Regions from separate parts of the Streptomyces yamdrokensis genome, predicted to be linked through region 1. Evidence: riboswitches for the same ligand, from Rfam matches in the RefSeq annotation. Region 1 holds a riboswitch; the other holds the start of a gene.
What was found. A riboswitch is a leader RNA that binds a small molecule or an ion and turns the genes downstream of it on or off. The one in region 1 is predicted to bind glycine.
Positions count from the first base shown of each region.

Region 2: another riboswitch for glycine. It lies ahead of gcvP (aminomethyl-transferring glycine dehydrogenase); the one in region 1 lies ahead of gcvT (glycine cleavage system aminomethyltransferase GcvT).

Region 1 covers NZ_CM132679.1:5,492,140-5,507,562, forward strand. The annotation lists gene ACWZEH_RS24495 (L-serine ammonia-lyase) at 1-878, opposite strand, end outside; gene glyA (serine hydroxymethyltransferase) at 1,061-2,320, opposite strand; gene gcvH (glycine cleavage system protein GcvH) at 2,336-2,713, opposite strand; gene gcvT (glycine cleavage system aminomethyltransferase GcvT) at 2,854-4,002, opposite strand; glycine riboswitch at 4,163-4,262, opposite strand; gene ACWZEH_RS24515 (AAA family ATPase) at 4,499-5,167, shown strand; gene ACWZEH_RS24520 (enhanced serine sensitivity protein SseB) at 5,284-6,090, shown strand; gene ACWZEH_RS24525 (enhanced serine sensitivity protein SseB C-terminal domain-containing protein) at 6,256-6,987, shown strand; gene ACWZEH_RS24530 (ABC transporter substrate-binding protein) at 7,490-9,160, shown strand; gene ACWZEH_RS24535 (ABC transporter permease) at 9,266-10,270, shown strand; gene ACWZEH_RS24540 (ABC transporter permease) at 10,272-11,231, shown strand; gene ACWZEH_RS24545 (ABC transporter ATP-binding protein) at 11,238-12,239, shown strand; gene ACWZEH_RS24550 (ABC transporter ATP-binding protein) at 12,236-13,489, shown strand; gene ACWZEH_RS24555 (trimeric intracellular cation channel family protein) at 13,677-14,336, shown strand; gene ACWZEH_RS24560 (thioesterase family protein) at 14,411-15,271, shown strand; gene ACWZEH_RS24565 (TetR family transcriptional regulator) at 15,319-15,423, opposite strand, start outside.
Region 2 covers NZ_CM132679.1:1,137,813-1,153,235, reverse strand. The annotation lists gene ACWZEH_RS04455 (FHA domain-containing protein) at 1-464, shown strand, start outside; gene ftsR (transcriptional regulator FtsR) at 511-1,254, shown strand; gene ACWZEH_RS04445 (bifunctional nuclease family protein) at 1,350-1,823, shown strand; gene ACWZEH_RS04440 (MerR family transcriptional regulator) at 2,041-2,727, shown strand; gene ACWZEH_RS04435 (DNA polymerase IV) at 2,838-4,340, shown strand; gene ACWZEH_RS04430 (PRC-barrel domain-containing protein) at 4,447-4,821, opposite strand; glycine riboswitch at 4,942-5,038, shown strand; gene gcvP (aminomethyl-transferring glycine dehydrogenase) at 5,210-8,095, shown strand; gene ACWZEH_RS04420 (TOBE domain-containing protein) at 8,260-8,655, opposite strand; partial or broken gene ACWZEH_RS04415 (carbohydrate ABC transporter permease) at 8,885-9,358, shown strand; gene ACWZEH_RS04410 (carbohydrate ABC transporter permease) at 9,461-10,318, shown strand; gene ACWZEH_RS04405 (DUF5999 family protein) at 10,436-10,642, opposite strand; gene ACWZEH_RS04400 (hypothetical protein) at 11,044-11,628, opposite strand; gene ACWZEH_RS04395 (glutamate-cysteine ligase family protein) at 12,185-13,702, shown strand; gene ACWZEH_RS04390 (CPBP family intramembrane glutamic endopeptidase) at 13,866-14,666, shown strand; gene ACWZEH_RS04385 (PhzF family phenazine biosynthesis protein) at 14,730-15,423, opposite strand, start outside.

The sequences.
Region 1 (15,423 bases):
ATGCCGGCCGCGCCGTTGGTCGGTGCGGTGACGACCCGGCCGCCGCCGGCGTTCTCCTCGTTCACGGCCATCGCGTAGAGCGTGATCCACTCCATGGCGAGGGCCTTCGGGTCGCCCTCCGCGCGCAGCTTGCGTGCCGTGTTCGCGGAACGCCGGCGCACCTTCAGGCCGCCCGGCAGGATGCCCTCGCGGGACATGCCGCGCGCCACGCACGCCTGCATCACCCGCCAGATCTCCAGCAGCCCCTCGCGGACCTCCTCCTCGCTCCGCCAGGCGCGCTCGTTCTCCAGCATCAGCGCGGAGATGGACAGGCCCGTCTCCCGGGTCAGGCGCAGCAGCTCGTCACCCGTGCGGAACGGGTACTTCAGGACCGTGTCGTTGAGCTTGATGCGGTCCGCGCCCACCGCCTCCTCGTCGACGACGAAGCCGCCGCCCACCGAGTAGTACGTCTTCGACAGCACCTCGGCGCCGGACGCGTCGTAGGCCCACAGGGTCATGCCGTTCGCGTGGTACGGGAGCGTCTTGCGGCGGTGCAGTACGAGGTCGTCGTCGAAGGAGAACGCGATCTCGTGGTCGCCGAGGAGGCGGATCCGGCCGCCGTCCTTGATCTTCTCCACCCGTTCGTCAGCCGTCTCCACGTCCACCGTGCGGGGCGAGGCGCCCTCCAGGCCGAGCAGCACCGCCTTGGGCGTGCCGTGGCCGTGTCCGGTGGCGCCGAGCGAGCCGTACAGCTCCGCGCGGACCGAGGCGACCGGGTCCAGCAGCTCCTCGTTGCGCAGCCGCCGGGCGAACATGCGGGCAGCCCGCATCGGGCCGACCGTGTGCGAGCTGGACGGCCCGATACCGATCGAGAACAGGTCGAAGACCGAGAGGGCCACGGGAGGACTCCTAGGGGTTCGGCGGACGCCGCTGTCCGCCGGGCAGGGGGTGGACCGAAGGTGAGGTCGGAGAGGGACCGGAGAGGGGATGTCGCGTGTGCGGTGCATGGTGCGGGGCACCGCGCTCACTGACCCAGTGTGCGCGGCGCCCCGGACGTCCGTACGAATGAAAGCGTACGAAATTACTGCAGACCGGGATACAGCGGGTGCTTCTCGGCGAGAGCCGTGACCCGCGCCCGGAGCGCCTCGACGTCGTAGGACGGCTTCAGCGCCTCGGCGATCACGTCCGCGACCTCCGCGAAGTCCTCGGCCGTGAAGCCGCGGGTGGCCAGGGCGGGCGTACCGATCCGCAGACCCGAGGTGACCATCGGCGGCCGCGGGTCGTTCGGGATCGCGTTGCGGTTGACGGTGATGCCGACCTCGTGGAGCCGGTCCTCGGCCTGCTGTCCGTCCAGCTCGGAGTCGCGCAGGTCGACCAGGACCAGGTGCACGTCCGTACCGCCGGACAGCACGTCCACGCCCACGGCCTTGACGTCGTCCCGGACCAGGCGCTCGGCCAGGACGCGGGAGCCCTCCAGGGTGCGGCGCTGGCGGTCCTTGAACTCCTCGGACGCCGCGACCTTGAAGGCGACCGCCTTCGCCGCGACCACATGCTCCAGCGGACCGCCCTGCTGGCCGGGGAAGACCGCGGAGTTGATCTTCTTGGCCAGCTCGGCCGTGGAGAGGATCACGCCGCCGCGCGGGCCGCCGAGCGTCTTGTGCGTGGTCGTGGTGACGACGTGGGCGTGCGGGACCGGGTTCGGGTGCAGGCCCGCCGCGACCAGACCGGCGAAGTGCGCCATGTCGACCATCAGGTACGCGCCGACCTCGTCCGCGATCCGGCGGAACTCGGCGAAGTCCAGCTGCCGCGGGTACGCCGACCAGCCGGCGACGATCAGCTTCGGCCTGCTCTCCTTGGCCAGCCGCTCGACCTCGGCCATGTCGACCCGGCCGTCGTCGCCGACGTGGTAGGCCACGACGTCGTAGAGCTTGCCGGAGAAATTGATCTTCATGCCGTGGGTCAGGTGCCCGCCGTGCGCGAGGTTCAGGCCCATGATCGTGTCACCGGGCTTGAGCAGCGCGAACATCGCGGCGGCGTTGGCCTGGGCGCCCGAGTGCGGCTGCACGTTGGCGTGCTCGGCGCCGAACAGCTCCTTGACCCGGTCGATGGCGATCTGCTCGATCACGTCGACGTGCTCGCAGCCGCCGTAGTAGCGGCGGCCGGGGTAGCCCTCGGCGTACTTGTTGGTGAGGACCGTGCCCTGGGCCTCCATGACCGCGACCGGGGCGAAGTTCTCCGAGGCGATCATCTCGAGGGTGGACTGCTGGCGGTGCAGCTCGGCGTCGACCGCGGCGGCGACGTCGGGGTCGAGCTCGTGCAGCGGGGTGTTCAGAAGCGACATGCGGCTACGGCCTCCTCAGCCCTGGATGAAGGCGTCGTACTCGGCGGCGGAGAGAAGGTCGGCCGGCTCCTCGCCGGTCCGCACCCTGAACAGCCAGCCGCCCTCGAAGGGGGCCGAGTTCACCAGCGACGGGTCGTTCACCACGTCCTCGTTGATCTCGGTGACCTCGCCGGTGACCGGGCAGTACAGGTCGCTGACCGACTTGGTCGACTCCAGTTCGCCGCAGGTCTCGCCCGCGGTCACGGTGTCACCGACCTCGGGAAGCTGGACGAACACGACGTCGCCGAGCGCGTTGGCCGCGTGCTCGGTGATGCCGACCGTCGACACACCGTCCTCGGTGGCCGACAGCCACTCGTGTTCCTTGCTGTAACGCAGCTGCTGGGGGTTGCTCATGATCTGGATTCTCCTGTGGGCGGGGGATGTGCTGATGAGTCGGACACTACGGCGACCTGCGCCGTCGTACGGCACCCTGTACCGCCGTACCCCGACGTGCGAAAGCCCGGAAGGCCGCGCCGGGACCGTCTACGAAGGTGTCACTTCTGCCGCTTGTAGAACGGCAGTGCCACGACCTCGTACGGCTCGTGGCTGCCGCGGACGTCCACGCCGACGCCCTCCGTGCCCGGCGTCGCGTGCGCCACGTCGACGTACGCCATCGCGATCGGCCGGCCCAGCGTCGGGGAGGGCGCGCCGGAGGTGACCTCGCCGATCACCTCACCGCCGGCGACCACCGCGTACCCGGCGCGCGGGACCCTGCGGCCCTCGGCGACCAGGCCGACCAGGGCGCGGGGCGGGGTCCGCTCGGCGCGGGCGGCGGCCTCGGTCAGGGCGGCGCGGCCCACGAAGTCACCCTCCTTCTCGAACTTCACCACCCGGCCGAACCCGGCGTCGAACGGCGTCAGGGAGGTGCTCAGCTCGTTGCCGTACAGCGGCATGCCCGCCTCCAGCCGCAGCGTGTCCCGGCAGGACAGCCCGCACGGGACCAGCCCTGCGCCCTCACCCGCCTCGGTCAGCGCCTGCCACAGCCCGACCGCGTGCTCCGGCTTCACGAACAGCTCGAAGCCGTCCTCGCCGGTGTAGCCGGTACGGGCGATCAGCGCGGGAACGCCCGCGACCGTGCCGGGCAGCCCGGCGTAGTACTTCAGGTTGTCGAGGTCGGCGTCGGTGAGGGACTGGAGGATGCCGGGGGACTCGGGGCCCTGCACCGCGAGCAGCGCGTACGCGTCGCGGTCGTCACGGACCTCGGCGTCGAAGCCGGCCGACCGCTCCACCAGCGCGTCCAGCACCACCTGGGCGTTGGAGGCGTTCGCGACCACCATGTAGTGAGGAGAACCGGCGTGAGGGGAACCGGCCCCGGTGTCCTCGAGCCGGTAGACGATCAGGTCGTCCAGGATGCCGCCGTCCTCACGGCAGATCATGGTGTAGCGGGCGCGGCCGGGTTTGACGGTCCCGATGTTGCCGACCAGCGCGTGGTCCAGGACCTGCGTCGCCTGCGGGCCGGTGACGGTGATCTCGCCCATGTGGGAGAGGTCGAAGAGACCGGCCCTCGTGCGCACGGCGTTGTGCTCGTCGCGTTCGGAGCCGTAGCGCAGGGGCATGTCCCAGCCGGCGAAATCGGTCATCGTGGCGCCGAGCGAACGATGCAGGGCGTCCAGTGCGGTCCGGCGGGGTTCGGTACTGCTCATCGGTCGGTCTCCCAGGGCAGGACGGGCGAGGTCGTTCCTCCCCATCTGTCATCGGAACCTGAGAGGTTCGCCATGACCGCCCGCGCAGGGGACGACCACGGTTTGCACCTTGGGTGGAGCCGCCGGTGAACACGCGCGGCGGCCCGCTTTTCAGATGTGCCTCGCCCACGCGGTAACGGTGCCTGAGAGATTCAAGGGAGGGACTTGCTCCTTCGGCGCCCCGACGGCAACGGTGCCGGGGACTCTCCCGCGCGGATTCGAACGGCCGGTATGCAGTTGGCGCGCTCATCATTGCACGCATCGCCGGGCCGCGGCAGGGGGACCCTTCTGAGAGGAAGCGCAGGGTGCCCGGGTGTTCACGGACGGCTGTGACAGGTCTGTATCGGGAAAGGGAAGGAATCCGGAAGCCCTCGGCGTTACCGTCTCTTTACACTCGGCGGGGAAATGGTCCGGTACCTGGTCACAGGGTCGGACCGCCCCCAGGGGAGGACTTACGGTGAACAAGGCCACGGCGTACGCCACCACCACGGGCGTCACGCTGCCCGAGCAGCAGGCCCCCTCGGCCAGGGACGCCTGCGCCACCCTGCCCGCGCCGGTCGTCCGCGACCTGCGCGAGCGTGCCGGCCGCAGCCCGCACGCCCTGCTCTTCGGCCCCCGCGACCTCGTCGTGGTCACCGGACTGCCCGGCAGCGGCAAGTCCACCCTCATGCGGCGCGCGGCGCGCGGCACCCGCATCGACTCGCAGGACACCCGGGACCGCTGGGACCGCGCCGCGCCGCGCCTCCTGCCGTACGCGGTGTACCGGCCCCTGGTCCGCCTCGCCCACTACGCCGGACTGCGGCGCGCCCTGCGCACCGGCGAGGGCGTCGTCGTCCACGACTGCGGCACGCAGGCCTGGGTGCGCCGCTGGCTGGCCCGCGAGGCCCGCCGCAGGGGCGCGGTCCTGCACCTGCTGCTGCTCGACGTCCCCCCGGAGCAGGCCCTGGACGGCCAGCGCGAGCGCGGTCGCGGGGTCTCCCGGTACGCCTTCCGGCGCCACCGCACCGCCATCGACCGGCTGCTGACGTCCGTGGCGCGCGGCGACCTGCCCGCGGGCTGCGGATCGGCGGTCCTGGCCGACCGCGACGCGGCGGACGCGCTGCACCGCATCGAGTTCACGGACTGATCACGGGCCGGTGGCGCCACGGGCGGCCGGCCTGCCGGTGGACGGGCCGCACGCCGGGGTGCGGCAGCGGTTAGCCTTTCCAGCCACAGCAGTGGTTCCAGGCAGGCGGTAGGCAGATGGACTTCCCGGCGGGCTTCTCCGCGGACTTCCCGGCACAGACTCACCCCCACCCGCACGGCGGATGGCCAGGCAACGAGCTGGAGGAGGCGCTCTCCGCCTCCCTCGGCGTCCCCTCGGCCGACGGCCGGATCATCGAGGTGCTGGGCCGCAGCTACCTGTGGATACCGCTGCCCAACGGCGGCGGACCGGACAGCGGCCCGCTGGACCTGCCCACGACGGAGATCGACGGCCAGGCGTACGTACCGGTCTTCAGCTCCGAGGAACAGTTCCGTCAGGTCGTCGGCACCCACATGTCGTTCACCGTCGCGCCCGCGGTGGAGTTCGCGCGCGGTCTGCCGCCGCAGGCCGGGATCGCCGTGAATCCCGGGGGAGTGGTCGGCATCCCGCTGCCGCCCCCCGCGGTCGCCGCCCTGTGCCGCGCCGGACGCGGCCCGCTGGACGGCCCCGCGAGCGGCGGCCGGGTCAAGCTGTTCGAACCCGACTGGCAGGACGACCCGGTGGACTTCCTCGCCGCCGCCTCCGCGGAGTTCGAGGCCCTCGGCGTCGTCACCACCGCCCGCCGCTGCCTCGCCGAGATCGAGACGGCCGAACCGGTGCTGTTCGTCGGCGTCGAGCTGGCCCCCGCCGAACTGTCCCGGACGGAGGGCGACCTGAGGGCCGCGCCGATGGACGCGCTGGGCCGCGCGCTGGGCCGCGAGCCGGTGAGGTGGCCCGTCAACCTCGTCCTTCTGGACGTGGCCCAGGACCCGGTCGGCCAGTGGATGCGCGACCGCGTCCGCCCCTTCTGCCAATGGCAGCGCTGAGGGGGCGCGGTGCTGCCGGGGGCCGGTCGCGCACCGGCGGAGCTCCCCGGCGCCGTCAGGCGCTTAAGCTAGGTTCATTGGCTCGGGCGAGGGTGTTGTACGGGTGGTACGGAGGGGCGATACAAAGTGAGCGCTGGCACCGCGGCGGCCGGGCAGGTCGAGCACATGCTGCGCCAGGTGACACCCGGGCGTTACGACGCCTATGAGGCGTTGCTGCGCGCGCTCGCGACACCCTCCTCCGGTCACGTCTGGATGCTGCTGTGGCACGGCCAGGCCGGCTCCCCGGACGCCCAGTACGGGAACATGGAGGTCGACGGCCTCGGTTACGCGCCCTGCGTGACCTCCGCCCAGGAGCTGTCCGCCAGTGGCTGGAACCGGTCCTACGAGGTCGTCGACGGCGTCGAGGCCGCCCGTGCCCTCTACCCCGACCGCTACGGACTCTGGCTCAATCCGCACGCCCCGGGCGGCGGCCTCGGCATCCCCTGGCTGGATCTGCGCCGGCTCGCCACCGGGCTGGACCGGCAGCCCGCCGGGCCCCTGCGGCTGTCCGAACCCGCCATCGAGATCCCGCAGTTCTACGCCCTGATAGCGCAGAACGCGCACCGCACCCCCGCCGTCCGCTCGCTGCGCCGAGCCTGGGTGCAGCCGTCGCTCGGCGCCCCGTACCTCGCCGTCGGCCTGGACGTGTACGACACGTCGCCGCCGGCCGTGGACGCGGTGCGCGCGATGATGCGGCAGTCCCTCGGCGCGGTCCCGGACGGGCTTTTGGTGTCGACCGTCGCGATGTCCGACGAACACGACCCGGTCGCGATGTGGCTGCGCGCCAACGCCCGCCCGTTCTACGACCGAGAGGCGCACGGCGCCGCCGCCTCTCCCGGCTACCCGCCCGCGCGTTAGCACCCGCTCGGCCCGGTTGGAGAGATACCGCCAGTCACCTCCGACCTGATCCGCCGGTCGGGCCCCGGCGCTGACCGGGGCGTATGCGTGAGAGGCAGGTCCGGAAGGACCCGGCCGCACACCCCTGTGCTGACTCAGCGTGACGGTGCCCGCGGGATGGACGCACCTGCCGGCGAAGGGCGGCGGCTCCGCCCTCGGGTGCTGATTTCACGTCAGATTTTCGGCCATGTGCACTCAGCTATGACCAGTCAACCGCCTGTCACCTGCGGTTTCACCCGTTCTTCACGCCGCCTGACGCTTTTTTCGAGGCTACTGACGATGCGTCAGATGTGTCCGAACGGTTAATTCATGACGGGGGGACGCCTGAAGAGTCCCTTATGTCAACTGTTCAGATCTCAGCTAGGTATCACCGCTATCCGGACTGTTCTCGACTCGCTGTGAACGTCTGTAGTGTTCGGCCGGTCAAGATGCATCCACATAGCGGACCCGGAGTGGCCCCAATATGCGCATACCCAAGTCCCGAGCCGCTCGGGCGATCACGGCCGCGGTGGCGGTCGGTCTGATCGCCACGGGCTGCTCCAGCGAACGGGACAGTGACAACGAGAGCGGCGGCGAGAAGGACACCTTCGTCTTCGCCGGCGCCGGTGACCCGGGCTCCCTCGATCCTGCCCTGGCCAGCGACGGTGAAACCTTCCGTGTGACGCGGCAGGCCTTCGAGGCGCTTCTGGAGCACGAGTCGGGCGGCAGCGAGCTCGTCGGCGGCCTCGCCGAGAAGTGGTCGAGCAACGACAAGGGCACCGTCTGGACCTTCGACCTCCGCAAGGACGTCAAGTTCCACGACGGCGAGGCGTTCAACGCCGAGGCCGTCTGCGCCAACTACGACCACTGGTTCAACTGGACGGGCACCTACCAGTCCAGCGCGGTCTCGTACTACTGGCAGTCCATCATGGGCGGCTTCGCGAAGAACGAGGACAAGGAAACGCCCGAGGCGAACTACAAGTCCTGCACCGCGAAGGACGAGAACACCGCCGTCATCGAGGTCAAGGAGCCCTCCGCCAACCTCCCCGGCGGCTTCTCCCTCCAGGCCCTGGCGATCCACTCGCCGAAGGCCCTCGAGGCGTACAAGAAGCAGGACGCCTCCGCCAAGGGCGACGCCATCACGTACCCCAAGTACAGCCAGGAGGCCGGCACGGTCGCCGGTACCGGCCCGTACAAGATCACGAAGTGGAACAAGGGCAACAAGGAAGTCTCCCTTGAGCGCTTCGACGGCTACTGGGGCGACAAGGCCAAGATCAAGAACCTGGTCTTCCGCACCATCGACACCGAAGAGGGCCGCCGTCAGGCGCTCCAGGCCGGTGACATCGACGGTTACGACCTCGTCGCTCCGGCGGACGTCAAGACCCTCGAGGACGAGGGCTACGGCGTCCCGACCCGTGGCGTCTTCAACCTCTTCTACGTGGGCATGAGCCAGGAGGCCAACCCCGCGCTGAAGGAGAAGGAAGTCCGCCAGGCCATCGCGCAGTCGATCGACCGGGAGAACCTGGTCAAGACCCAGCTGCCCGAGGGCGGCAAGGTCGCCGACCAGTTCATGCCCGAGACGGTCGAGGGCTACTCCAAGGACGTCGAGCAGTACCCGTACGACACCGCCGAGGCCAAGAAGCTCCTCAAGAAGGCCGGTCAGGAGAAGCTGAAGGTCGACTTCTGCTACCCGACCGAGGTCACCCGCCCGTACATGCCTGCCCCGCAGGACCTGTTCGAGCTGATGAAGGCCGACCTGGAGAAGTCCGGCATCACCGTCACGCCGAAGGCGATGAAGTGGGCCCCGGACTACCTGGACGCCACCGAGTCGGGCTCCTGCGACCTGCACATGCTCGGCTGGACCGGTGACTTCAACGACGGCTTCAACTTCATCGGCACCTGGTTCTCCGGGTACGACAAGCAGTGGGGCTTCAAGAACAAGAAGGTCTTCGAGGCCGTGAACGAGGGCTCGACCCTCGGCAACCACGACGAGCGCGTGGCCGCGTACAAGAAGGCCAACGAGGTCATCATGGACTACCTGCCCGGTGTCCCGGTCTCGTCCTCCCCGCCGGCCATCGCCTTCGCCAAGAACGTGAACCCGCCGAACGTCTCCCCGCTGACGCAGGAGATCTTCGCCGAGACCTCGTTCAAGTAGGCGAGCAGTAACCACCCAAGCACACTGGGTCCGCCCGGCCGTCGCAACTCGGCGGCCGGGCGGGTCCGTTCATGTCACACATCACGTAAGAAAGGGGCATGCGGGGTGCTGCGTCTCGTCGTACGAAGACTGCTCCAGCTCATACCCACGCTGCTCGGCCTGTCGGTTCTGCTCTTCCTGTGGCTCGACCGGCTGCCCGGCGGACCCGCCTCAGCGATCCTGGGGGAAAAGGCCACCGAGGCCGAAGTGGCGCGCATCAACCGCGCGCTCGGACTGGACCAGCCCGTCTATGTCCAGTACTGGCGCTTCCTCAAGCGCATCGCCGAACTCGACCTGGGCACCTCCACCCAGACCGGACAGCCGGTGTGGGACGAGTTCGTCCTGCGCTTCCCCGCCACCGTGGAGCTGTCCCTCCTGGCGATCATCATCGCCGTGGCCGTCGGTATCCCGCTCGGCTACTTCGCCGCCCGCAACCGCGGCGGCTGGCTCGACGTCACCGCCGTCTCCGGGTCGCTCATCGGCATCTGCATCCCGGTCTTCTTCCTGGCCCTGATCCTCAAGCAGATCTTCGCCGTCGAGCTGGGGATCTTCCCCAGCTACGGGCGCCTGGACACCGGCATCAACGCCACGAACGTCACCGGATTCGCCGTCCTCGACGGCGTCCTGACCGGGGAACTCGACGCGTCCTGGGACGCGATCATGCACCTGGTCCTGCCCTCCGTCGCGCTGGCCTCCATCCCGCTCGCCGTCATCGTGCGCATGACCCGCGCCAGCGTCCTCGAGGTCCAGGACGAGGACTACGTCCGCACCGCCGAGGCCAAGGGCCTCAAGCGGAGCGTCGTGCGCGGCCGCCACGTGCTGCGCAACGCGATGCTCCCCGTGGTGACCGCGGTCGGCCTGCTCACCGGCTCCCTGCTGTCCGGGGCGGTCCTGACCGAGTCGGTGTTCTCCTTCGGAGGCATCGGTTCCTTCATCCGGACCGCGATCGACGGCCGCGACTACCCCGTGCTCGTCGGGTTCATCATGTTCATCGCGCTGGTGTACGTCCTGATCAACCTGCTGGTGGACGTGGCGTACAGCCTCATCGACCCGAGAGTGCGGGTGCACTGACGTGAGCGTCGCCACCAAGACCGACAAGATCCAGCGCCTCGCGGAACTGACCGCGACCAAGGAGACCAGCTCCGGCGCCAGCCTGTGGCGGGAAGCCTTCCGCCGGCTCAAGCGCAGCAAGATGGCGATCATCGGCGCCGTCGTCATCGCCCTGTTCGTCCTCGTCGCGATCGTCGGGCCCTACCTCACCCCGTACTCCCCGACGGCCCAGACCTGGCGGGGCGAGGTCTTCCCCAACCGGGGCGAGTTCGTAGGCCCCCGCGGCGACAACTGGTTCGGGCTCGACCACCTCGGCCGGGACATGTTCTCCCGCATGCTGGTCGGCGCCCGCCAGACGCTGCTCGTCGGTGTCGTCTCCACGTTCATCGGCCTGACCGTCGGCTTCCTGATCGGCGGCGTCTCCGGAGCCGCCGCCACCCTCGGCGGTGATGCCGGAAAGCGGATCGACTCCGTCATCATGCGCTTCATCGACATGATGCTGGCGCTGCCCTCGCTGCTGCTGGCCGTGTCCGTGGCCGCCGTCATGGGGCAGTCGCTGACCACCGTGATGATCGCCGTGGGTGTCGTCCAGATTCCGGTGTTCGCCCGGCTGCTGCGCGGCTCCATGCTGGCGCAGGGCGGCGCGGACTACGTGCTCGCGGCCAAGTCCCTGGGTGTGCGCAAGCGGCGCATCGTGGTCTCGCAGATCATCCCCAACTCGCTCAGCCCGGTGATCGTGCAGGCCACGCTCTCCCTGGCCACCGCGATCATCGAGGCCGCAGCCCTGTCCTACCTGGGCCTGGGCAACCCCGACCCGGCCATCCCCGAGTGGGGCGTCATGCTCGCCCAGGCGCAGCGCTTCTTCGACAACGCGCCGATGATGGCGGTCTACCCCGCCGTCGGCATCATCATCACCGCCCTCGGCTTCACCCTCCTCGGCGAGGCCATGCGGGAAGCCCTCGACCCGAAGCTGAGGGGCTGAACCACCATGTCTCTGCTCACTGTCGACGAACTGACCGTCACCTTCGGCGGCCGCGGCCGCAAGGAGTCCCGGGCGGTCGACGGCGTCTCCTTCTCGGTCGACCAGGGCCAGGTCGTGGGCCTGGTCGGCGAGTCCGGCTGCGGAAAGTCCGTCACCTCCCTGGCTCTGATGGGCCTGTTGCCCCACAAGGGCGTCACGGTCGGCGGCCGTGCCGAATTCGACGGCACGGACCTGTTCACCATGAGCCCGTCCGCCCGCCGCGACCTGCGCGGCAGCAGGATGGCGATGATCTTCCAGGACCCGCTGTCCTCGCTCAACCCGGTCGTGCCGATCGGCGTGCAGGTCACCGAGATCCTGGAGCGTCACCGCGGGATGAAGGGGGAGGCCGCCCGCAAGGAGGCCGCCCACCTGCTGGACCGGGTCGGCATCCCCGACCCGGACCGGCGGCTCAAGGAGTACCCGCACCAGCTCTCCGGCGGTATGCGCCAGCGCGCGCTGATCGCCATGGCGGTGGCCTGCGCCCCGAGCCTGCTCATCGCCGACGAGCCCACCACGGCCCTCGACGTGACGATCCAGGCCCAGATCCTGGAACTGCTCAAGGAACTCGTGGACCAGGAGGGCACCGCCCTGCTGATGATCACCCACGACCTCGGGGTGGTCGCAGGCCTCTGCGACGAGGTCAACGTGCTCTACGCGGGCAAGGCCGTGGAGTCCGCCGGGCGCCGCGAGCTGTTCGCCCACCCCACCCACCCCTACACGCACGGACTGCTGGGCTCCATCCCGCGCCTGGACGCCCCCCGGGGCGAGTCCCTCAAGCCCATCCGCGGCTCCATCAACGACCGTGTCGCCTGGGCCGACGGCTGTGCCTTCGCGCCGCGCTGCGACCGGTACGAGATGGGCTGCCTGACCGGCACCCCGCGGCTCGCCGAGCCGCGTGCCGCCGGTCACCAGGTGCGGTGCGTCAACCCCGTACTCGACGACGCGAAGGCCGAGGAGGTCCCCGCATGAGCCTGCTCGAACTGGACGGCGTCAAGGTCCACTTCCCCATCAAGAAGGGCGTGCTGTTCGACCGTACGGTCGGGCACGTCTACGCGGTGGACGGGGTGTCCCTGAAGGTCGAGGCCGGCGAGACCTACGGTCTGGTCGGCGAGTCCGGCTGCGGCAAGACCACCCTCGGGCGGTCGGTGCTGCGGCTGGTGGACATCACCGAGGGGTCGGTCGTCCTGGACGGCACCGACCTGGCGAAGCTGCCGAGCGAGGAGATGCGCCGCTTCCGGCGCCGGCTCCAGATGGTCTTCCAGGACCCGCTGGGCTCGCTCAACCCCCGGCAGAACATCGAGTCGATCCTGTCCGAGGGCATGGTCGCCCACGGCATCGGCAAGAACCAGGAGGAGCGCCGCGAGAAGATCAAGGCGATCCTGGAGCGGGTCGGCCTGCCCTCCAACGCGCTGGCCCGCTACCCGCACGAGTTCTCCGGCGGCCAGCGCCAGCGCATCGGCATCGCCCGCGCGCTGGTCCTCGAGCCGGACGTGATCATCTGCGACGAGCCGGTCTCCGCGCTCGACGTGTCGATCCAGGCCCAGGTCGTCAACCTGCTGGAGGAACTCCAGGAGGAACTCGGCCTGACCTACCTGGTGATCGCCCACGACCTCGCGGTCGTCCGGCACATCTCCGACGTCATCGGCGTGATGTACCTGGGCTCGCTGGTCGAGGAGGCGCCGAGCGACACGCTCTACGCCGAGCCCAAGCACCCGTACACCAAGGCCCTGATGTCGGCCGTGCCGGTGCCGGACCCGGAGGTGGAGGACCGCCGCGAGCGCATCCTGCTCACCGGTGACCTGCCCTCCCCGGCGAACCCGCCCACCGGCTGCCGCTTCCACACCCGCTGCCCCTGGGCCCAGGCGGAGCGGTGCGCGACCGAGCGGCCGGAACTGCGGGACGTCGGCGGCGGTCACCGGGTGGCCTGCCACTACACCGCCGAGATCGCGTCGGGAGAGCTGACGCGGACCCGGCCGACGGGCATCGAGGCCGTCACGGAGACCGAGGACGTGGTGGCGGAGCGGGCCGAGGGCGAAGCGGAGGTTCCCGCCGCGCTCCTGCCGGCCGACTCGACGACCAAGCCGGACGCCGCGGTGGTCAAGGAGAAGGTGCCCGCAGTGGCCGAGGTGCCGAGCGACCCGCCGGCCGACGCCGTCGCGAAGGGCCACGACGCCACGGGGCCGGACGCGTCCGGCAAGGGTCCGGCCGGGACCGACTGACGGACCGCCGTACTTCCCGGGTTCCCGGAGCACCGGACGGGGCGGAACCGTCCGGTGCTCCGGGAACCCTTCGGGGCGTCGTCCGGTGCCCGCCCGGACCGGTTCGCACCTCCACGGACAGTACGTTCGTCTCACCCCTCGCCTTGTTTTGTAAGGCGAGGGGTTCCTGCCGGGTAAGAATGTACGGGTGCTTCAGCAACTCTTCAGCCCGTCCCTCCTGCACACGCTCGACCTGATCGGCATCTTCGTCTTCGCGATCTCGGGCGCCCTGCTGGCCGTGCGCAAGAACCTCGATGTCTTCGGCATCGCCGTACTCGCGGAGGTCACCGCCCTCGGCGGCGGTCTCTTCCGCGACGTGGTCATCGGCGCGGTGCCGCCCGCCGCCTTCACGGACCTGGGGTACTTCGTCACCCCGCTGTTCGCCGTGGTGCTGGTCTTCTTCCTCCACCCGCACGTGGAGCGCATCCAGAACGCCGTCAACTTCTTCGACGCTGCCGGGCTCGGCCTGTTCTGCGTCGTCGGCACCACCAAGGCGTACGACTACGGGCTCGGCCTGACCGCCTCCGCCTGCATGGGTCTCGCCACCGCGGTGGGCGGGGGTGTACTGCGGGACGTGCTCGCCAACGAGGTGCCCTCGCTGCTGCGCTGGGACCGCGATCTCTACGCGGTGCCGGCGCTCGTCGGCGCCACCATGGTCGCGCTGTGCATCCGGTTCGACACGCTGAACGCGCTCACCGGCACCCTCGCCGTGATCACGGCGTTCGTGCTGCGGCTGCTGGCGCTGCGGTACCACTGGCGGGCGCCCCGCGCGTGGCAGCGGCGCTCGACGGTCCGCGAGGAGGAGTAGGCGAGGAGGAGCGGACGAGGGGGAGAGGCGGGAGAAAGCTACCGCTTAGTAGGTCACTCTTGTACTGTTCATCCATGCCAGAAGCAGCCTCCGCCGCGGCCGTTCGGGCCACCATCGGCGACAGTGAGTTCGATCGCGACACCGCGGTCGTCCCCCGCGAACCGGGCGTCTACGACGCCGATCTCTCCGCCGGCTGGACGATCATCAGCGCCGTCAACGGCGGCTATCTGCTGGCCGTCCTGGGCCGCGCCCTCGCCGACGCGCTGCCGCACCCGGACCCGTTCACCCTCACCGCGCACTACCTGACCGCCTCCCAGCCGGGCCCGGCGGTCGTCCGCACCCAGACCGTACGCACCGGACGCACCCTCTCGACCGGGCAGGCGTCCCTCTTCCAGACGGACGACCGGGGCCGTGAGGTCGAGCGCATCCGTCTCCTGGCGTCCTACGGCGACCTGGACACCCTCCCCGACGACGTCCGTACGTCGGCCGAGCCGCCCGGGATGCCGCCCATGGACCAGTGCTTCGGCGCCGGGGACGGCCCGGCCCCCGTCGAGGGCAGCTCCGCCATCATGGACCGGCTGATGCTCAAGCTCGACCCGTCGACCCTCGGCTGGGCCCTCGGGAAGCCCTCCGGCAAGGGGGAGATGCGCGCCTGGTTCGGGCTCGCCGACGGCCGGGACCACGACCCGCTCTCGCTGCTCCTCGCGGTGGACGCGCTGCCTCCCACCGCCTTCGAGCTCGGGATCAAGGGCTGGGTCCCCACGGTCGAGCTGACGGTGCACGTCCGCTCCCGCCCGGCACCCGGCCCGCTGCGGGTGTCGATCACCACCCGCAACCTCGCCGGCGGCTTCCTCGAGGAGGACGCCGAGGTCTGGGACAGCTCCGGCCGCCTGGTGGCCCAGTCCCGTCAGCTCGCCCGGGTACGCCTGGGCTGAGCGGTCCTGGGCGGTCCTGCGCCGTCCTTCGCGGTGCGGCCGGCGCGTCAGCCGGCCGTACCGTCGCCCTTCGTTCCGCCGCCGGGAGTGCCGTCACCGGCCCTGCCTCCGTCGGCCGGGCGGTCCAGCCAGTGCAGACGGCCGATGCCGAT
Region 2 (15,423 bases), 4.4 Mb from region 1:
CCCCGCTCAGGCCCGGAGCCGTCCCGGAGCGCCCCTCCGAGACGACGTCCACCATCTCCATCTCCGGTCTCGAGGCGTACGACGCCGAGGTCACGGGCCAGACGCAGGTCCCGGCGCTGTCCCCGGAGGCGCAGGCGGCCGTCGACGCGCTGCCGATGGGGTCCGCGCTCCTGGTCGTGCGCCGCGGGCCGAACTCGGGCAGCCGTTTCCTGCTGGACGGCGATCTGACCACGGCCGGCCGCCACCCGCAGAGCGACATCTTCCTGGACGACGTGACGGTCTCCCGCCGGCACGTGGAGTTCCGCCGCGGCCAGGACGGTTCGTTCACGGTGGCCGACGTGGGCAGCCTGAACGGCACGTACGTCAACCGCGAGCGGATCGACCAGGTCGGTCTGTCGAACGGTGACGAGGTGCAGATCGGCAAGTACCGGCTGGTCTTCTACGCGAGCCAGCGGGGCTACTGACCCTCCCCGGACTCCGTCCGGGGCACCCTGACCCCAGGGAAGGTCCATGCTTCACACACCGAGCGGCGGTACCGGGCACGGTATCGCCGCCGCGGAAACTGGACTGATGAGCATCGGCACGGTGCTGAACGTGCTGCGCGAGGAGTTCCCCGAAGTCACCATCTCCAAGATCCGTTTCCTGGAGTCGGAAGGGCTCATCGAGCCGCAGCGGTCCCCCTCGGGGTACCGCAAGTTCAGTACCGAGGACGTAGAGCGCCTCGGCCACGTCCTGAGGATGCAGCGGGACCACTATCTGCCGCTCAAGGTGATCCGCGAGCACCTGGACGCCATGGAGCGCGGCGAGGCCGTCCCGCTTCCGGTGCTGTCCCGGCAGCGGGACGGGGAAGCCGACCCCGAGCCGTTTGCCGACCCGCCCGCCACAGCGGCCCGGATCGGGCGGGCGCAGCTGCTGGCGGCGGCCGGCGTCGACCAGCGCCAGCTCTCGGAGTGGGAGTCGTACGGGCTGCTCGCGCCGGTCGAGGACGAGGTGTACGACGCCGGGGCGGTCACCGTCGCCGGCCTCATCACCGAACTGGGACGGTTCGGGATCGAGCCGCGGCATCTGAGAGCGATGAAGGCCGCCGCCGACCGGGAGGCCGGGCTGGTCGACCAGGTCGTAGCCCCGCTCAAACGTCATCGCAACCCGCAGACCAGGGCGCACGCGCAGGCGCGCACGAGGGAGCTCGCCGGTCTCACGGCGAAGCTCCACGCCGCGCTGGTGAGCTCGGCGCTCGGGGTGCGACTGCCCTGAGAGCGAGGGCAAGAGGGTGGGCGCGGAGGACCGGATCGGCCGCCCGATCCGGGCCCGACTACCCAAACGTCCCGGGCACGGCCTAGGGTTGCTGTGTGAACGAGCTCGATGTCGTAGGTGTCCGGGTCGAAATGCCCTCGAACCAACCGATCGTGCTGCTGCGTGAAGTGGGAGGCGACCGGTACCTCCCCATCTGGATCGGGCCGGGGGAGGCGACGGCCATCGCCTTCGCCCAGCAGGGCATGGCTCCCGCGCGCCCGCTGACCCACGACCTCTTCAAGGACGTGCTGGAAGCCGTCGGCCAAGAGCTCACGGAAGTGCGTATCACGGACCTGCGTGAGGGGGTCTTCTACGCGGAGCTGGTCTTCGCCAGCGGTGTCGAGGTGAGCGCCCGGCCGTCCGACGCCATAGCGCTGGCGCTGCGCACCGGTACGCCGATCTACGGCAGCGACACGGTGCTCGACGACGCGGGGATCGCCATCCCGGACGAGCAGGAGGACGAGGTGGAGAAGTTCCGCGAGTTCCTCGACCAGATCTCGCCGGAGGATTTCGGCTCCAGCAGCCAGTGAGGGGCGTCGGCCGTTCCGCCGGAACGCTGCTCGGGACCCGGTGCGTGAGAGCCTTGCCCGGCCCGTACGGAGGGCATTCGGCTAGCCTTTCCCCGCGGTGGGGCACGGGAAACCACTCTTAGGGTGATTATCACTCGGCGTGCCGAGTGTGGCGATCGTTGACGCACCCTTGGTGACTGCCTACCGTCGAGGAGGCAGGTCAAGGACGGAGGTCGGCGTGAGAAGCACCGGCGACGGTACGGCTGGGGGTGCCCCCGGACATGGTCTCGGGGTGAGCGGTCCGTACCCTCCCCCAGGCTCTCAGCTCCGCGCGAGCGGGGCGTATGCCCATCACGGCAGCCCGGCCGATCCTGCTCCGCAGCGACCGGCGGCCGTGCCGAGCAGCGGAGGGGCGACGACGTCCATGGCGTCCGAGGAGATCGGCTACCGCGGCCCCACGGCCTGCGCGGCCGCCGGCATCACCTACCGGCAACTGGATTACTGGGCTCGCACGGGACTGGTCGAGCCGAGTGTGCGGCCCGCCCATGGCTCGGGGACCCAGCGGCTGTACAGCTTTCGGGACGTTGTCGTCCTGAAGATCGTCAAGCGGTTCCTGGACACCGGTGTCTCGCTGCAGAACATCCGGACCACCGTCCGGCACCTGCGGGAGGGGGGCTTCCACGACCTGGAGCGCATGACGCTGATGAGCGACGGCGCCACGGTCTACGAGTGCTCCACGCCCGACGAGGTCCATGCCCTGCTCCAGGGCGGCCAGGGAATCTTCGGGATCGCCGTGGGTGTGGTGTGGCGGGACGTCGAGAGCGCGCTGTCGCAGCTGCACGGGGAGCGCATCGACACCGGAGAGACGCTGATCGGCCCCAACCCTGCGGACGAACTGGCAAGGCGGCGCAACCGCGCCGTATGAGCCGTTGTGCCGCAGGGGTGGCCCGCCCCGTCCGCGCTGCCCGTGCGGTGGGTACGGGCCGACGGCAGGCGGGTGGGGCGTTGTCAGTGGCGTAGGGCAGCATCGGAGGTGTGAGATCCGCGCCCACCGTCCTGCACCTCGACATGGATGCCTTCTTCGCCTCGGTGGAGCAGGCGTCCAAGCCGAGTCTGCGCGGGAAGGCCGTGGTCGTGGGCGGGCTCGGGCCGCGCGGTGTGGTCGCCACCGCCTCGTACGAGGCCCGGCTCTTCGGTGTCCATTCCGCCCTGCCCATGGCGCAGGCGCGGCGGCTCGCGCCGAACGCGGCGTATCTGGTGCCCCGCTTCGCGTTGTACCGGTCGATCAGTGACCAGGTGATGGAGCTGCTGCGGGCGCTGTCGCCGTTGGTGGAACCGTTGAGCCTCGACGAGGCGTTCGTGGATCTGGAGGCCGGCGGGGCGGCCTGGGACGAGCGGTCCGCGCGGCTCGCCGGGGCGAAGCTGCGCGCCGACATCCGGGCGGTCACGGGGCTCACCGGATCGGTGGGACTGGCGGCCTCCAAGATGCTGGCGAAGATCGCCTCGGAGCAGGCCAAGCCGGACGGCCTGGTGCTGATCGAGCCGGGGACCGAGCGGGCCCTGCTGGCGCCGCTGTCGGTCCGGACCCTGCCGGGTGTCGGGCCGGCCACCGGTGACCACCTGCGGCGTGCCGGGATCCACACGGTCGGGGAACTGGCCGAGGCAGGGGAGGACGAGCTGGTACGTCTGCTCGGCAAGGCACACGGACACGCCCTGCACGCCATGTCCCTGGCGCGGGACGAGCGATCCGTGGTGGCCGAGCGGGAGACGAAGTCGGTGTCGGTCGAGGACACCTACGACGTGGACATCCACGACCGGGTGCGGGTCGGGGTGGAGGTCCGGCGCCTGGCCGACCGCTGTGTGCGCCGGCTGAGGGTGGCGGGGCTGTCGGGCCGGACCATCGTGCTGAAGGTGCGCCGGTACGACTTCTCGACGCTCACCCGTTCCGAGACCCTGCGAGGACCCACGGACGACCCCGCGGTGGTGCGCGAGGCCGCGGCGCGGCTGCTGGACTCGGTCGACACGACGGGCGGCGTGCGGCTGCTGGGCGTGGGGGTCAGCGGGCTCGCGGACTACACGCAGGAGGACCTGTTCGCACAGGCGGCGGGGGAGCGGGAGAAGGAGCTGCCGGGCGAGGAGGCGGAGGCGGCCGTGCCCTCGGAGGAACAGCAGCAGGCGGTCGCCGAGCGGCGCTGGCCGGCCGGGCACGACGTACGGCACAGTGAGTACGGCCATGGGTGGGTCCAGGGCAGTGGCCTGGGGCGGGTCACCGTGCGGTTCGAGACGCCCGGGTCGGCGCCGGGGCGGGTGCGGACCTTCCGGAACGGGGACCCGGCCCTGCAACCCGCGGATCCGCTGCCGTTGGTGGAGCGAAGACCTGGGGACGACAGGGAGAGCGCGGACGGCCCGAGCGGCAGGGACGGCCGGGCCGGGGACGGTCGGCACGGTGGGAGTGGCCGGGGTGCCCGGGGCAGCCAGGAGGCAGCGGCTGGTGCCGGGGCGGCGGGTGTCCCGGATCCAGGACCATCGGGAGGGTAGGGCCCAGGGCTGCCCCGGACGGGGAACAGGGGCGAGGACCGTGCGGGGTGTGCCCGCAGAGGCCGGACGGCGGGACAACAACGGCACGTGGGGGCCACTGAGGGCGTCAGGTGGAGTCGTCGCTGCCGGCGAGTTTGCCGAAGTCGTGGTCCGGGAGTGGCGGAGGGGCGGAGATGTCCAGGCCGTAGTGGTGGTAGAGCTGGAGTTCCTGCTCCGGGGAGAGATGACGGCCCACGCCGAAGTCGGGGGCGTCCTTGATCAGGGCGCGTTCGAAGGGGATGTGGAGACCGCCGTCGATCAGCTCGCTCGGCTCCAGAGGAACGAAGGCGTCCCTGCTGAACAGACCGGTGCGTATCGCCGCCCACTCCGGCACGCCGGTGGCGTCGTCGAGATAGACCTCGTCGATCGTGCCGATCCGGGTGCCGTTGCGGTCGAATGCCTTGCGGCCGATCAGGTTGCGCGGATCGATGTCGGTCTGCACGGGCCCTCCACTGGTCGCAATTCCGCACATCACTCGTCAGCACTACAAAACGGCACAATCGGCCCGGCGGCCACTCGGACGTCCGGGTCTTGCCCCCGCTGGTACGCTGGCAGCGGCTGCTGACCCCGTGCGGGAGAGTCCTCCAGGCACCACCGGAGGGCGCCGAAGGAGCAAATCCTCCCCGGAATCTCTCAGGCCCACGTACCGCATGGACGAGGTCACTCTGGAAAGCAGAGCGGGTGTCCACGGCTTCCGCTCTCACCGACGGTGAAAGCCGGCTGCCCCGGGCAGCCGGTGAAGCTCTCAGGTTGAGATGACAGAGGGGGAGGCCGTCCGGGCACCCGCCACGGTGCCCCTCGAAGGTCGTCGGACCAGGAGGCCTCCGCACATGACCGCCCATCGCATTTCCCTCTCCGAGCTCGAACAGGGAACGCCCTTCGAGCAGCGTCACATAGGCCCCGACCACGAGGCCCGCGCCAAGATGCTCGCGCAGGTCGGCTACGGCTCGCTCGACGAGCTGACGGCCGCCGCGGTCCCGGATGTGATCAAGAACGCTGACGCGCTGGACCTGCCGGATGCCCGGACCGAGTCCGAAACGCTGGCCGAACTGCGATCGCTGGCCGACCGCAACGAGGTGCTCGGCTCCATGATCGGGCTGGGGTACTACGGGACCTTCACGCCGCCCGTCATCCTGCGGAACGTGATGGAGAACCCCGCCTGGTACACGGCGTACACGCCGTACCAGCCGGAGATCTCGCAGGGGCGGCTCGAAGCGCTGCTGAACTTCCAGACCATGGTCGCCGAGCTCACCGGCCTGCCGACCTCCGGCGCCTCCCTGCTCGACGAGGGCACCGCGGCCGCCGAGGCGATGGCGCTGTCGCGCCGCATGGGCAAGAACAAGAAGGGTCTGTTCCTGGTCGACGCGGACGCGCTGCCGCAGACCGTCGCCGTCATCGAGACCCGGGCCGAGCCGGCCGGCGTCGAGGTCGTCGTCGCCGACCTGAGCGAAGGCATCCCCGCCGAGGTGGCCGAGCGCGAGATCAACGGCGTGCTGATCCAGTACCCGGGCGCCTCCGGTGCCGTACGCGACATCAAACCGGTGATCGACCAGGCGCACGAGCTGGGCGCGCTCGTCACCGTGGCCGCCGATCTGCTCGCCCTCACGCTGCTGAGGTCCCCCGGCGAACTCGGCGCGGACATCGCCGTCGGCACGACGCAGCGCTTCGGCGTGCCGATGGGCTTCGGCGGACCGCACGCCGGATACATGGCCGTACAGGAAAAGATGGCACGCAGCCTGCCCGGCCGGCTCGTCGGCGTCTCCGTCGACGCGGACGGGCACAAGGCCTACCGGCTCGCCCTCCAGACCCGTGAACAGCACATTCGCCGTGAGAAGGCCACCAGCAACATCTGTACCGCCCAGGTACTGCTCGCTGTCATGGCCGGCATGTACGCCGTGTACCACGGCCCCGAGGGGCTGCGGACCGTCGCGTGGCGCACCCACCGCTACGCGGCGGTCCTCGCCGAGGGGCTGCGGGCCGGCGGCGTGGAGATCGTCCACGGCGCCTACTTCGACACGCTGACCGTACGGGTCCCCGGGCGGGCCGCCGAGGTCGTGGCCGCCGCCCGGGACAACGGCGTCAACCTGCACCCCGTCGACGCCGACCTCGTCTCGATCGCCTGCGACGAGACCACCACGCGCGACCGGCTCGCTGCCGTGTGGAGCGCCTTCGGTGTCGAGGGCGACGTCGAGTCCCTGGACGCGGCCGCGCGCAACGCCCTCCCGGACGCCCTGCTGCGCACCGACGAGTACCTGACGCACCCCGTCTTCCACCAGCACCGCTCCGAGACCGCGATGCTGCGCTATCTGCGCAGGCTCGCCGACCGCGACTACGCGCTGGACCGCGGCATGATCCCGCTGGGCTCCTGCACCATGAAGCTCAACGCGACCGCGGAGATGGAGCCCATCACCTGGCCCGAGTTCGGACAGCTGCATCCCTTCGCGCCGGCCGGGCAGGTCCAGGGCTACCTGACTCTCATCCACGAGCTGGAGGACCGGCTCGCGGAGGTCACCGGCTACGACAGGGTGAGCCTCCAGCCCAACGCGGGCTCCCAGGGCGAACTGGCCGGTCTGCTCGCCGTACGCGGCTACCACCGGGCCAACGGCGACGAGCAGCGCACCGTCTGCCTCATCCCCTCCTCCGCGCACGGAACCAACGCCGCGAGCGCCGTCATGGCCGGCATGAAGGTCGTCGTCGTGAAGACCGCCGAGGACGGCGAGGTCGACGTCGACGACCTGCGCGCGAAGATCGAGCGGTACCGCGACGAGCTGTCGGTGCTGATGATCACCTACCCCTCCACGCACGGTGTGTTCGAGGAGCATGTCGCCGACATCTGCGCGGCCGTGCACGAGGCGGGCGGCCAGGTGTACGTGGACGGTGCGAACCTCAACGCGCTGGTCGGGCTGGCCAAGCCCGGACACTTCGGCGGGGACGTCTCGCACCTGAACCTGCACAAGACCTTCTGCATCCCGCACGGCGGCGGCGGTCCCGGCGTCGGCCCGGTCGGCGTGCGGGCGCACCTGGCGCCGTACCTGCCCAACCACCCGATGCAGCCCGAGGCGGGGCCGGAGACCGGGGTCGGGCCCATCTCGGCGGCGCCGTGGGGCTCCGCGGGGATTCTGCCCATCTCGTGGGCGTACGTCCGGCTGATGGGCGGCGAGGGGCTCAAGCGGGCCACCCAGGTGGCGGTACTCAGCGCCAACTACATCGCCAAGCGCCTCGAGCCGCACTATCCGGTGCTGTACACCGGTCCCGGCGGGCTGGTCGCGCACGAGTGCATCATCGATCTGCGCCCCCTGACCAAGGCGACCGGCGTGAGCGTGGACGACGTGGCCAAGCGGCTGATCGACTACGGCTTCCACGCGCCGACGATGTCGTTCCCCGTGGCTGGGACGCTGATGATCGAGCCGACCGAGTCCGAGGACCTGGCCGAACTCGACCGGTTCTGCGAGACGATGATCGCGATTCGCGCGGAGATCGAGAAGGTCGGCTCCGGTGAGTGGCCCGCGGACGACAACCCCCTGCGCAACGCCCCGCACACCGCCGCCGCGCTCGGTGGGGAGTGGGAGCACGCCTACAGCCGTCAGGAAGCCGTCTTCCCGACCGGAGTGAGCGCCACCGACAAGTACTGGCCGCCGGTCCGCCGCGTCGACCAGGCCTTCGGCGACCGCAACCTGGTGTGCTCCTGCCCGCCGCTCGAGGCGTACGAGGACTGACGCGGCGGGAGGAACCTGCGGGAAAACCTCCTACCGGGGAGTGGAAGGGCCCCGCTTCGGCCGGACGGCCGGGCGGGGCCCTTCGCCGTATCTCCGTACGTACCTCCCACCTGGCCTGTGGGACCGGGCCGGAGCCCGGGTGGGACCGGGACCGCTTCCGCGTGTCAGATGCGGTCGATGTGTACGTTTGTCGACTTCACCCGGGCTGTGGCCTCCATGCCGACCTCGAGCCCGAGCTCCTCGACGGCCTCGCGGGTCAGCAGTGAGACCAGTCGATGCGGGCCCGCCTGGATCTCTACCTGGGCGGCCACGTCGCCGAGCTTGACCGCGGTGACGATGCCGGGGAAGGCGTTGCGCGTCGAGGTGTACGGCGTGCCCTCCTCGATCGCGCCGGCCTTCGCGAGGTCGACCGAGAACGCCGCCAGGTCCTGCCCGTCGATGAGCCGCCGTCCGCCTTCGTCGCGGTGGGTGTTGACCCGGCCCGCGTCCGCCCAGCGGCGGGCGGTGTCCGGGCTGACGCCGAGCAGCCGCGCTGCCTGGCCGATCGTGTAGGACTGCATGCCGATCACGATAGGGCGGGCGGTGGAACCGGGCGGTGCGGGGGTGATGAGGGGAGTGTCCCCGGTGCCCTCCGAGCGTCAGGTTCGTCGGATCCGCGCGTAAGGTTCGCCGCATGATCCGAAAATTTCGTACGCCTCGGTGGAGCTGATGCGGCGCGCCCCGGCGTGCTCGGTGGACGTCGCCGCGCCGTGATCGGCCGTTTCGAACCGGTTCCCCGGCCGGGCCGTGGGGGAGTGGTTCGCCGATCCCGACATGGTGATGGCGACCCTCTTCCTGGTCATGACCTGGAAGTACTTCGGCTTCCACGTGATGCTCCACCCGGCCGGACTTCATTCCATACCCAAGGAGCCGACCGAGGCGGCGCTGATCGACGGCGCGGGTCCCTGGCAGCGCTTCCGCAACGTCACCCTGCCGCTGCCGGCCCCGACCCTGCGCATCAGTATCCTCCTGTCGGTGATCGGCGCCATCCAGCTGTTCGACCTGGTGTGGGTGATTACCCAGGGCGGCCCCGACCACCACTCCGGAACCATGATCGTGACCATGTTCCAGTACGGCTTCAAGCGTTACCAGGTGGGCTACGCCGGCGCGATCAGTGTGGTCATGTTCGGCATCAGTCTCGTCTCCGCCCTCGCCTACCAGCGCTTCGTGCTGCGCCGGGACCTCGAAGGGGCGATCACGACCATGCGTGGAGGCGGAAAGTGACGCTCCCTCAAAAGCCTTCGGTCTCCGGCGAGTCCGCGTCCACGTCCGCGCCGGCGTCCCTGGGAGCGTCCGCGGGAGGGGACGGGGGCGGCTCCGTGTCCGATTCCGGCTCCGGAGCGGCGCCCCGGCCCCCGCGCCGGCGTTCTCTTCCGGACCCTGCCACTGCATCTCGTCCTGATCGCCGTCGGCGCGGTGACGGCCGTACCCCTGCTCTGCGCCGTGCTCTCCGGGTTCAAGTCCACCGACCGGCTCTCCGGCAACTCCGTCGGACTGCCCGCCCCGTGGGCCGGCGCCGACCACACCGGCCCCCTGGCCTCCGGTGACTTCTGGCGGCTGGTCGGCAACAGCACCCTGATCGCGATCGCCACGGCCCCGATCGTGGTCGCGGTGTCCGCGCCGGCGGCGTTCTCCTTCGCCCGGTTCGCCTTCCGAGGACGGGAGGTGCTGTTCACACTGTTCACGATGGGGCTGATGTTCCCGTTCGCGGTGGCCGCGCTGCCGCTGTTCCTGCTGCTGCGCTCCATGGGCCTGCTGGACAACCCGCTCGGCGTGATCCTCCCGCAGGCCGCCTTCGGTCTGCCGATGACGGTCATCATCCTGCGCGGATTCTTCCGGCAGATCCCGGGAGAGCTGGAGGAGGCGGCCACGCTCGGCGGCTGCGGTCCGTTCGGCTCCTTCTGGCGGGTGCTGCTGCCGATGGCACGGCCCGCCCTGGGCACCGTCTCCGTGCTCGCCGTGGTCACCGGCTGGAACAACTTCTTCCTGCCGCTGCTGGTGTTCACCGACGACACCTGGTGGACGATCCCCATCGGTGTCCAGCAGTTCCAGGACCAGTACTCCGCGGACAGCGCGCGGGTCTTCGCGTACCCGGTCCTGGCCGTGGTTCCCGCGCTCGCCCTCTGCTCGGTCGCCGAGCGCCGGCTCGGCGGCGGCCTGACCGCGGGCGCGGCCGAGGGGTGACGCATGCACGGGCGGGGTGTCACGCGGTGTGACGAACCCCGGATGTGCGTCGGGGCCGGTTCGCGGGAATTCCGCGGTCCGGCCCCCTGGTGTTCTGCGGACGGGCCCTGGCCCGTCCTAGGCGGTGGTCATCACCTGGACGGCGTTCCGGGGGCGCTGCGGGGCGATGCAGCTGCCGTCGGGCAGGAGTTCGCCGGTGTCCTCGAAGAGCACGACACCGTTGCACAGCAGGCTCCAGCCCTGCTCCGGATGGTGCGCCACGAGACGGGCGGACTCCCGGTCGGCGGAATCGGCTGAGGGGCACGGTGACTGGTGCTGGCACATGGATGGGATCTTTCGCTCTGGCGTGACCTGTGGGCTGGCTGTCGTTTCAGTTCCGCGGCGTGAAGCTTCGTTCATGGCCGCCCCCCCCGTTGTGATAGGCCCGTCGGGACAGGCCGGTCGGAAACAAGTGTTGCCCTTTGGGGGGCGATCCGCAGGATTTTCGCGGCACCACCCCCTCACAGGTTGAGGACGCGTCACCCGGGCGGACGGTTCAGCCCGACACCACTGTCACTTCGGGTGGTTTGGTATAGCCGGATGGGGCTACTCCGGTCCGTGGTCCTGGTTGCCCCGGGTGCTTGAGCCATGCCGGTCTTCCTCGGGACGCGCGCGTCCCCCGCCGCCGGCGGTCCGGCGGCGGAGCACGGAAGGGTGCTCGCGCGAGGCGAGAGGTGCGGCAGGTGTCAGGCGGGTGAGCCGAGCAGCCGGCCGGGTGCGACCCGATGGGTCAGCACCGGGAGCAGTTCGGCCGCCCGGTGCGGCCGGTGGGCCGCGATACCCGGCGGCGCCGGGGCGAGGGGGACGAGCAGGTCGGTGGCGGCCGGATGACCGGTGGCACCGTCCGCGGTGCGGTCGCCGTGCAGCCAGAGGGCCAGCATGTAGAGGCCGGGCACCGACAGCAGCCGGGGCTGGTACGGCTGCGGCAGGGCCTCGGCCTGACGCAGGGCCAGTTCGGTGGAGGCGATGTAGGGGCCTTCGAAGAAGCGGGAGAAGGCCCAGCCGTCGGGAGTGAGCACGGTGTCCGCCGCGGCCACCGCCCGGTCGCCGCAGCGGATCAGGAAGCGCCAGCCGGCCAGCCGCGTCGCGGACACGCCCTCGGCGGTGACCCGGTCCAGGACGTGCACGGGCAGCGGCAGTTCTGGTGAAACAGGCCCCTCGGCACCGAGGAGGGAGGGAGTTCGGGCCTCGCTGACCGCGGTGGGGGAGGAGAGCGCGGTCAGGACGGAACGCAGTGCGGGCGCGGGGGCCGGGGGGGCATGCAGGGGCATGGTGGGTCGCCTCTCATTCGAAGGCACAGTGGCGCGAGGGCGGGGCGGACGGCGCTGTCAGCTCGCGAAGGCCGGAAGGCAGGGGCCGGGGGTCTGAGTACGAGAGGTGGGGGTGAGGAATGCCGCACGTCACCTCGTCGGCTGGATCACTCGACCGTGGGCGCCAACCTTCTGCCTTGTCCACGGAGTTTATACGATGCGTGTTCGGACTATGTTTCGGCTAGCCGTTTTCGAACCGCGAAACAAGGGTACTTTTGGACGATGAAACGGGGGAATTATCCCGATTCCCGGCCGGGGGTACGGCGATGACCTCGACAAATGGCCGTGCAGTGGTAGGCCTATTGTCGTCGGCGTTTTTCACGAGTTCGCCGTCGCCTTGTAACGTGCACCGTCGGCCATGCCGCGTGAATGTGCCACTGGTTACCCTCGACCAGCGTAGCGGCCGACAGAGCGGTTCGGGGCGTTATCGATCGCATCCGCTGGGCATCCTCCTCTGTGGACCAGGACCCCGGCGGCCGATCATCGGACCGCCCATCCGACGAGGAGGAACGCTTCGATGGGGGAGAAGGTGGTGGCAGGCGGGTTCGACCTGTCCGATCGCCAGCGCTACCGCGACAAGCTCCGCAGGTGTCTGACGGGCTTGGAGCGACTCCTGGCGGAGAAGCGGTTCGACCGCCCCAGGAACCTGATGGGGCTGGAGATCGAATTGAATCTCACGGGCGCCGACGGCATGCCCAAAATGTTGAATGGGCAAGTCCTCGAACGGATTGCGAGCCGCGACTTCCAGACAGAACTCGCCATGTTCAACCTGGAAGTCAACATTGCTCCACATCGTCTGGACGGCCGGGTATTCGACCGGCTCGCCGAGGAACTGCGCACCTCCCTCGCGTACGCGGACCGGAAAGCCGCCGAGGTGGACGCCGGAATCGTGATGATCGGTATTCTGCCGACGCTCGACCGCGACGACCTGGTCTCCTCGAACCTCTCCGCCGTCGATCGCTACACCCTGCTCAACGACCAGATCGTGGCCGCCCGAGGGGAGGACTTCACCCTCGACATCGAGGGGGTGGAACGTCTCAGCTGCACCTCCAAGTCGATCGCGCCGGAGGCCGCCTGCACCTCGGTCCAACTGCACCTCCAGGTCACTCCGGCCCGCTTCGCCGACGTGTGGAACGCGGCCCAGGCGGTTGCCGCCGCCCAGATCGCCGTCGGCGCCAACTCACCCTTCCTGTTCGGACGTGAGCTGTGGAGCGAGTCCCGGCCGCCGCTGTTCCAGCAGTCCACCGACACCCGTCCGCCCGAGCTCCAGGCACAGGGGGTGCGGCCGCGCACCTGGTTCGGCGAGCGCTGGGTCGACTCGGCGTTCGACCTCTTCGAGGAGAATCTTCGCTACTACCCGGCACTCCTGCCGATCTGCGACGACGAGGATCCGCTCGACGTGCTGGACCGGGGAGGCACCCCCTCGCTCGCGGAACTCGTCCTGCACAACGGCACGGTCTACCGCTGGAACCGCCCGGTCTACGACGTCGCCGACGGCGTGCCCCACCTACGGGTGGAGAACCGGGTCCTGCCCGCCGGACCCACCGTCGTCGACGTGGTCGCCAACGCGGCGTTCTACTACGGTCTGGTCCGCGCCCTCGCCGAGGAGAGCCGCCCCGTGTGGACCCGGCTGCCCTTCGAGGCCGCCGCCGCCAACTTCGACGCCGCCTGCCGGCACGGTATCGACGCCCGCTTCACCTGGCCCCGGCGCGGGCGCTACGGGGGTACGGCCGAAGTGGACGCGGTCGCCCTCGTACGCGACGAACTGCTGCCGCTGGCCGAGGCGGGGCTGGACGCGTGGGGCATCGAATCCGCGGACCGGGACCTGTACCTCGGCGTGATCGAGGAACGCTGCCGGCGCCGGCAGAACGGGGCGAGCTGGCAGGCAGCGACCTTCCACCGGGCGCTGGACGGAGGCCTGTCCCGGGAGGCGGCTCTGGCGGCCACCACCCGGCGCTACCGTGAGTTGATGCTGCGGGGCGACCCCGTGCACACCTGGCCCATGGGGCTCCCGGAACCGGTGTCCGCGGACTGAGCCCCGAGCGGGCGGGACTCGGGACGGGGATCCTGGACAGCGGGAAGGAGGGCCGGCCGCGCAGCCCCGCCCACGGGACCGGCGACTGAGGACCGCCCGCCGGGCGCTCCACCGGTGCCTTCATACTGAACCGGTCGGACAGCTCGGTGATGTGGAGGCAGGTGTGCAGGCGGAGGCGGGACCGGAGGCCGGTGCGTATCCTCAGCGGCGGCTCACGCGCAAGACACTCCGCGACGAGACGCTGCTCGTGCTCGCGGTGTCGCTCGGCGCGAGCGCGGTGTCCGCGCTGATCAGTTTCGTCGGCTCGGTCACCCGGCCGGGCGGCCTGAAGGACCAGGCGGCCACCCTCAACGGCTCGGCGGCACCGGGACGCCCCTGGCTCGACCTGGCCTGGCAGCTCTTCGGGATCACCAGCGCGCTCGTCCCCGTCGCGCTCGTCGCCCACTTCCTGGTCCGCGAGGGCGCGGGACTGCGCACCCTCGGCTTCGACCGCACCCGGCCCTGGTCCGACCTCGGCCGCGGGGCGGCGGTCGCGGCGGCCATCGGCAGCAGCGGCATCGCCTTCTACCTGGCCATGCGGAGCCTCGGCTTCAACCTCACCGTGGTACCCGAGGCGCTGCCCGAGGTGTGGTGGAAGTTTCCCGTGCTGATCCTCTCGGCGATGCAGAACTCGATCCTCGAAGAGGTCATCGTCCTCGCCTATCTGCTGCGCCGGCTCGAGCAGTTGGGTTGGTCACCGGGCGCCGCGACGGCGACCAGTTCGGTACTGCGCGGCTCGTACCATCTCTACCAGGGCATCGGCGGGTTCATCGGCAACATGGTGATGGGCGTGGTGTTCGTCCACCTCTACCGCCGCTGGGGCCGGGTGGGGCCCCTGGTGGTCGCGCACACGCTGCTCGACATCGGGGCGTTCGTGGGGTACGCGCTGCTCGCGGGCAAGGTGGACTGGCTGCCCACGGCGTGAGCGGTCGGGGGGAAGGGGACGTGCCATGGTGCCGTACGTCCCCGGTTTCGTATCGGGCCCGGCTCAGTGCGACGGTCCGCCGCCCGCGATCCCGCCGTCCGGCAGGGCGGCGCCCAGCAGCTCGCCTTCGATGACGGTCACCGCCCGTCCGCCCAGCAGGGTGCGCTCGCCGCGCAGCTCCGTACGGACGCGGCCCGAGCGGGGTGAGGCCTGCAGGCCGGTGAGAGCGGTGCGGCCCAGGCGCTCGGACCAGTAGGGGGCCAGCGCGGTGTGAGCGCTGCCGGTGACGGGATCCTCGTCGATACCGACGTTCGGAAAGAAGCACCGGGAGACGAAGTCGTAGCCCAGGGAGGGGTTTTCCGCGCGGGCGGTGGCGATGACGCCGCGCGTGGAGTGGGCGCCGAGGGTTCTGAGGTCGGGCCGCAGGGCGTGGACCGTTTGCTCGTCGGCGACCTCGACCAGCAGATCGCCGACGAGCGGACCGGTGTCGAAAGCCGTGAGCGGCTCGGCCCCCAGCGTCTCGGCGAACCCTTCGGGCAGGTCGAGCGGGGTAAGCGGGGCCGTGGGGAAGTCCATGGTCACGGAGCCGTCCTCGGCCGGCGCCGCGACGAGGACGCCACTGCGGGTGGAGAACCGGACGGGGCCCTTGTGAGCGCCGGTGGTGTGCAGGACGTGGGTGGCGGCGAGGGTCGCGTGGCCGCACATCGCCACCTCGGCGGCGGGAGTGAACCAGCGCAGTGCCCAGTCGGCCTCCCCG